Linked DNA regions of Cupriavidus necator N-1. The protein of the gene in region 2 binds, or shares a complex with, the protein of the main gene of each other region. Links are inferred from orthologs where the notes say so. Each region holds a gene or a part of one and is shown on either strand. Other genes may lie near its edges.

Region 1 (3,293 bases), 140 kb from region 2 along the record:
CTATCCGCCCGGCTTCCTCCCGGCACTGGCCAGGATCGACACACAGCCGGTCACGTTCTTCATGTTCGACACGGTGCTGGTCACGGTGCGCTCGGGGCAGTCGCGCACGGTCGACCAGGTGCGCCAGCGCCTGCTGGAGCTGTGCCAGGCACCGCGCCCGCAGGCCACGCCCGTGCGCAACGGCCAGCCGCTGCTGCACGGCGTGCGCCCGCCCAGCCGGCCCGAGGACCTGATGCTGCGCCTGCTCAATGCGATGGTCGACCGCTACCTGGAACTGCGCGCGCCGCTGACGCGCCAGCTCGACCGCTGGCAGCGCGCGCTGCTGAACTCGCGCCGCAGCTTTTCAAGCTGGGAGGGACTGCTGGATGCCCGCATCCAGCTGCGCAAGCTGGAACACCTGAGCGAAGAGCAACGCGACGCGCTGCAGGAATTCCGTGACAGCCTGCTCGATAACCGCTACAGCAGCGACCAGCCCGGCGGCCCGGCCAATGCGCCGGGACGCGACGAGGTGCTGCTGGTGCGCATCAACGACGTGATGGAGCACATCCAGCGCGTGCTGGCGCACGCCAGGCGACTGGAGGATTCGATCGAGTCGGCGGTGCAGATTCACTTCTCGGCGGTGGCGCACCGGACCAACCGCACCATGCGCACGCTGACGCTGATCACGGCGCTGTTCATGCCGCTGACGCTGATCACCGGCGTCTTCGGCATGAACTTCGACCGCATGCCCTGGCTGCGCGAGCCGGACGGGTTCTGGTGGTCGATCGGCCTGATGGGCGCCGTGGCGCTGGGGCTGGCCGCACTGTGGGCGCTGGGGCGGCGGCTGGAGCGCTAGCAGCGCAGCGCCAGGTACGCCTCAGGTACTGGTACGCGTGCCAAAGGCCCGCTCCAGGCTTTCCAAGAAGCGGTTGGCCGACTGGTAGCCGATCACGCGCACCGGGCGCTCGCGCCCGTCGGCCCCGAACAGGATGATGCCCGGCGGCCCGAACAGGCCGAAGCGCTTGAGCAGCGCCTTGTCGTCGGCATTGTTGGCGGTCACGTCCGCCTGCAGCAGCACGATCTCCGACAGCCGCGCGCGCACGCGCGGATCGACGAAGGTTATGTGCTCCATTTCCTTGCAGCTGACGCACCAGTCGGCGTAGAAATCCAGCAGCACCGGCTTGCCTGCGGCCGCGGCCTGCGCCACGCGGGCATCGAGCTCGGCCACGCTGCGCACGCGCTCGAAGCGCACCGTCTGCGCGCCAGAAGAGGCTTCTGCGCCACCGCGTGCCACGCTCAGGTGCGACAGCGGCTGCAGCGGATCGCGCCCGCCCGAGGCCACGCCGATCAGCACGATCGCCGCTGCGATCGCAAACAGCACGCCCACGCCCTTGCCCACCCGCGCCAGGTTGCGCGGATCCGGGCCCAGGGCGTCAAAGGCGCCCAGGAACACCGCCGCCACCAGCAGCAGCACCGCCAGCGCCAGCATCGAGGCCCAGGCCGGCAGCACCGGCCCCAGCATCCACAGCGCCACGCCCAGCAGCAGGAAGCCGAAGAAGCGCTTGGTGACCTCCATCCAGCGCCCGGCCCGCGGCAGTAGGTTGCCCGCGCCGACGCCCACCAGCACCAGCGGCACGCCCATGCCGAGCGCCATGGCGAACAGCGCCGCGCCGCCGATCACGGCATCGCGGGATTGCGCGATATAGGCCAGCGCCCCGGCCAGCGGCGCGGTGACGCATGGCCCGACGATCAGCGCCGAGATCGCGCCCATCGCCGCCGCACCCGCCACCTGGCCGCCCTGACGGCGGTTCGACGATTCGGTCAGGCGGGTCTGCCAGCGCCGCGGCAGTTGCAGTTCGTACAGCCCGAACATCGAGAGCGCCAGCGCCACCATCAGCGCCGCGAACAGTCCCAGCACCCACGGTGTCTGCAGCGCGGCCGACAGGCCCTCGCCCAGCAGCCCGGCAGCCACGCCGACCGCGGTGTACACCACCGCCATGCCCAGCACGTAGGCCAGCGACACCAGCAGCGCACGGCCGCGCGTGACGTGCTCGCCCACCACGATGGATGACAGGATCGGCACCATCGGCAACACGCAGGGGGTGAACGTCAGCAGCAGGCCCAGGCCGAAGAACAGCGCCGCGATCAGGGCCAGGTTGCGGCTCGCCAGCGCACCGGCGATGCGGTCGCTGTCGTCGGCACGCAGCACCGCCGCCGCGCCGGGCGTGGCCGGCTCCGGTGCCAGCGCCGCCGCGGGCGCGTCCGAGCGCCCGCGCTTGCCGAACAGGTCGGCCAGCCCGCTGCTGCCGACCTTGTACACGCTCTCCATCGGCGGATAGCACAGGCCCTTGTCGGCGCAACCCTGCGAAGTGACCGTCAGCGACCACTTGCCGTCCGCCGGCGCCGCGTCCACCGGCACGCGGATGACCACGCTGTCGCGGTAGGTCTCCATCTCCTTGCCGAAGGTCTCGTCGAACTTGACCTTGCCGTGCGGATACACCGGCGTTCCCAGCTTTACGTCGGCGGGCTGCGCGGCAAAGGCGAAGCGCTCGCGGTACATGTAGTAGCCGGGCGCAACCTCGAAGCGCACCTCGACCGTCTTGTCGTCAAGCTGGCTCGCGGCGAAGCGGAAGGCCTGCTCCGGCGGCAGGAAGTCGTCTTCGGTGGCGGCATGCGCGCCGCCCGCCAGGCACACCCAGGCCAATGCCGCCAGCAGCGCTGCGGCAATATGCCGCGCCCAGTCCTGCCCGCGCGCGCGCTCCGGAAGTGCCAAACCGATGTTCATGTCGCTGTTTCCTGTCTGTCTTGAACCGGGGTTACCTGCGTACCCGCTGCTGCGCTGCGGGCGCCGTTGCCCCCTACTTTGCCGGCGCTGCGGCGGTCTCGGTCTCGCTGCGGACCCAGGCCAGGTACGGCGCGTAACCCGCCGTCACCGGCCAGGCAATGAGCTCCGGCACGTCGTAGGGGTGATGTTGCCGGATCACGGCCTCCAGCGCAGCGTAGCGTGCGCGCGTGGTCTTGATCAGCAACGGCCACTCCTGCGCGCGCTCCAGCTTGCCCTGCCACCAGTACTCGGACTCGACCGGCGCCAGGCGGTTCACGCAGGCGGCGGCGCGCGCCTGCAGCACTACCTGCGACAGGTGCGCCGCGGTCTCGGCATCGGGGGTATTGGTGATCACGACGATCACCTCGGCCGGATCGCCCGGGGCGCCGGCATCCGGCTGGCTGGCATGGCTTTGCATCGACATCTCCTTGCGGCAGGCACGGCAGCGGCCCAAAAAACAAAAGAGCCAGGCAGAAGCCTGGCTCGATTG
Region 2 (3,263 bases):
CGGATCCAGCCGGTGCGTGACATGCGCGTGTTCGGCGATGTCAGCGCGGCCGAGACTTCACCCAGCCTGGACGGGGACCTGCACTTCTCGGCCTACGCGGCCGCCGTGCCGCAGCTGGCGTGGATCATCGAATCCGGCCACGTCGAGCGCGCACTGGATACGGCGCTGGGCTTTCAGCATCAAGTGACCTGGCACGACGCCACGGCGAGCGCGTTCGAGCGCGATCCGGACGGTGTCACGCTGACCCTGGGCAATGGCGAAAAGCTGCGCACGGCCTGCGTGGTCGGCGCCGACGGCGCGCGCTCCTGGCTGCGCCAGCAATGCCATATCGGCGTCAGCACGCGCAAGTACCGCCAGCTGGGCGTGGTCGCCAATTTTGCCTGCGAGCGGTCGCACCACGAAACCGCGTGGCAGTGGTTCCTGGGCGCGCCCGAAAAGCTGATGGCCGACGAGGAACCCGCCAACGGCGAAGTGCTGGCGATACTGCCGCTGCCGGACAACCATGTGTCGATGGTCTGGTCCGCCGACGAGGCCCACGCGCACGAACTGCTGGCGCTGTCGCCCGAGGCCCTGGCCGCCACCGTGATGCAGGGCGCCAGCGGCGCGATCGGCGCGCAGTTCGGCGCGCTGCGCTGCGTGACCCCGGCGCAAGGCTTCCCGCTGGTGCTGCAGCGTGCCGACCACTTCGTGCAGCCGCACGTGGCGCTGGTGGGCGACGCCGCCCACGTGGTGCATCCGCTGGCCGGGCAGGGCATGAACCTGGGCCTGCGCGACGTGGCGGAACTTGGCCGCGTGATGGCCGACAAAGAACCTTTCCGCAGCGAGGGCGACCTGCGCCTGCTGCGCCGTTACGAGCGCGCCCGCGCCACCGACCTGTTGTCGCTGACCGCGGCCACCGACGGCCTGCACCGGCTGTTCTCGCTGCCGGGCGGCGTGGCGCGCGTGGTGCGCAACACCGGCATGCGCGCGGTCGGCGGACAGTCCTTGCTCAAGCGCTTCCTGATCGCGCGCGCGCTCGGCTGACCGCGGCCGCACCCACGATCCGATCCCTTTACCGAATACTCTGGAGCCCACATGTTCTCATTCCTGCGCCGCCGCCCCGCCATCAGCGCCGCGATCACCGCCATCGCCGGCGGGCTGGCCGCGGCGGGTTTCGCGCTGCATGCCATGGCTGCCAGCGAGCCCGGCACCGACCGCATCAAGGAGTCGCTGCAGAAGGTGCTGGGCGGCCGCGCCGAAGTGAAGAGCGTGAGCAAGACCCCGGTGCCGGGCCTGTTCGAGGCCAATATCGGCGGGCAGGTGGTCTATACCGACGCCTCAGGCCGCTACATCCTGAACGGCGAGATGATCGACACCCGCACCGGCGCCAACCTGACCGAAGAGCGGCTGGCCGAGATCAACCGCATCAAGTGGTCGGACCTGCCGCTGGCGCGCGCGATCAAGTGGACCAAGGGCGATGGCAGCCGCCAGGTGGCGGTGTTCTCCGACCCCAACTGCGGCTACTGCAAGCGCATCGAGCAGACCTTCCAGCAGATGGACAACATCACCGTGTACACCTTCCTGTACCCGGTGCTGTCGCCGGATTCCGAAGCCAAGGCCAAGCAGGTCTGGTGCGCTTCTGACCGCACCAAGGCCTGGCGCGACTGGATGCTCAAGCAGGTGGCGCTGAGCGGCAACGGCAGCTGCAAGACCCCGCTGGAAGAGAACCTGGCATTGGGCCACAGCCTGAACGTGACCGGCACGCCGGCGGTGTTCTTCACCGACGGCACCCGCATCCCCGGCGCGGCGGACGTCGCCACGCTGGAACGCAAGCTCGCCAGCATCAAGAAATAAGCGCGCGCCGGACCTGTCCCGGCCCGATCGACGGCCGGACTTGTCCGGCCGTTCTGCTTTCTGCCTTTTCCCTGATTCCATGCGATCGCCGGCAGGCGACAAAGGAGACACCATGACCTTCCAGGCATTGCTGCTGACCCAGGCCGACGGCGCCACCCAGGCCAGTATCGCCACGCTCGACGACGCGCAGCTGCCCGCCGACGGCGATGTGCTGGTTGCCGTCGATTACTCCACCATCAATTTCAAGGACGGGCTCGCGATCACGGGCCGCTCGCCGGTGGTGCGCAAGTGGCCGATGGTGGCGGGCATCGACGGCGCCGGCACGGTGCTGGAGTCCGCGCACCCGCGCTGGAAGGCTGGCGACAAGGTGGTGCTCAATGGCTATGGCGTGGGCGAGACGCACTGGGGCTGCCTGGCGCAGCGCGCGCGCCTGAAGGGCGACTGGCTGGTGCGCCTGCCCGACGCCTTCACCACGCGCCAGGCCATGGCGATCGGCACCGCGGGCTATACCGCGATGCTGTCGGTGCTGGCGCTGGAGCGCGGCGGCGTCAACGGCCCGGTGCGCCCGGGCGATGGCGAGGTGCTGGTGACCGGCGCCTCGGGCGGGGTGGGGACGGTGGCGATCTCGCTGTTGAGCAAGCTTGGCTACAAGGTGGTGGCCTCGACCGGCAAGACCAGGGAAACGGATTTCCTGAAGGCGCTGGGCGCCGATGACGTGATCGACCGCGCCGAACTGGGCGTGCCCGGCAAGCCGCTGCAGAAAGAGCGCTGGGCCGCGGTGGTCGACTCGGTCGGCTCGCACACGCTGGTCAATGCCTGCGCTCAGGTGCGCTACGGCGGCGTGGTGACGGCGTGCGGGCTGGCGCAGGGCCTGGACTTCCCGGGGTCGGTGGCGCCGTTCATCCTGCGCGGCATCACCTTGCACGGCATCGACAGCGTGATGGCGGCGATGCCGCTGCGCGAGCAGGCCTGGCAGCGCCTGGCCAGCGACCTGGAGCCGGACCGGCTCAATGCGCTGACGCGCGAGATCGGCCTGGGCGATGCGATCGAGGCGGGCCGCAAGATCATGGAAGGCGGCATGCGGGGGCGCGTGGTGGTGGATGTGAATCGCGGCTGATCGGGCACCGTCGCCCTGATGCACCACCGCGTCGGCGCCGCCCGCAGGCGCCGACGTTACAATCCAGCCCATGACGCCGATCCGCTACGCCATTGCCCCGCTTCAGCCTGAAGCGCACCTGTTTGCCGTCACCGTTACCGTGAGCGAGCCCGATCCCGCCGGCCAGTGTTTCTCGCTGCCGGCCTGGATCCCGGGCAGCTACATGATCCGGGACTTCGCGCGCAATATCGTGCGCATCCGCGCCGACGCGGGCGGGCGCGAGGTCAGCCTGACCAAGCTCGACAAGCAGCGCTGGCAGGCCGCGCCGGTCAGC

What was found.
Region 1: the proteins of CNE_RS15970 (region 2) and dsbD are in contact, whole or in part, in a crystal structure (PDB 1JZD), measured with the Escherichia coli proteins. The link is inferred for Cupriavidus necator N-1 from one-to-one orthologs.

The regions. Positions count from the first base shown.
Region 1 is NC_015726.1:3,548,053-3,551,345, forward strand. Bases 311-3,293 are described here. They hold dsbD (protein-disulfide reductase DsbD), read right to left. Parts: upstream 2,765-3,293; coding sequence 857-2,764; downstream 311-856. Other genes in these bases: CNE_RS16595 (magnesium transporter CorA family protein), read left to right, coding at 311-835; cutA (divalent-cation tolerance protein CutA), read right to left, coding at 2,838-3,221. In the rest of the region: more of CNE_RS16595, read left to right, coding at 1-310. UniProt on the Escherichia coli protein: Required to facilitate the formation of correct disulfide bonds in some periplasmic proteins and for the assembly of the periplasmic c-type cytochromes.
Region 2 is NC_015726.1:3,409,553-3,412,815, reverse strand. Bases 1-2,953 are described here. They hold CNE_RS15970 (DsbC family protein), read left to right. Parts: upstream 1-1,074; coding sequence 1,075-1,833; downstream 1,834-2,953. Other genes in these bases: acuI (acrylyl-CoA reductase (NADPH)), read left to right, coding at 1,946-2,950; CNE_RS15975 (UbiH/UbiF family hydroxylase), read left to right, coding at 1-1,023. Also shown: CNE_RS15960 (M61 family metallopeptidase), read left to right, coding at 3,021-3,263. UniProt on the Escherichia coli protein: Acts as a disulfide isomerase, interacting with incorrectly folded proteins to correct non-native disulfide bonds.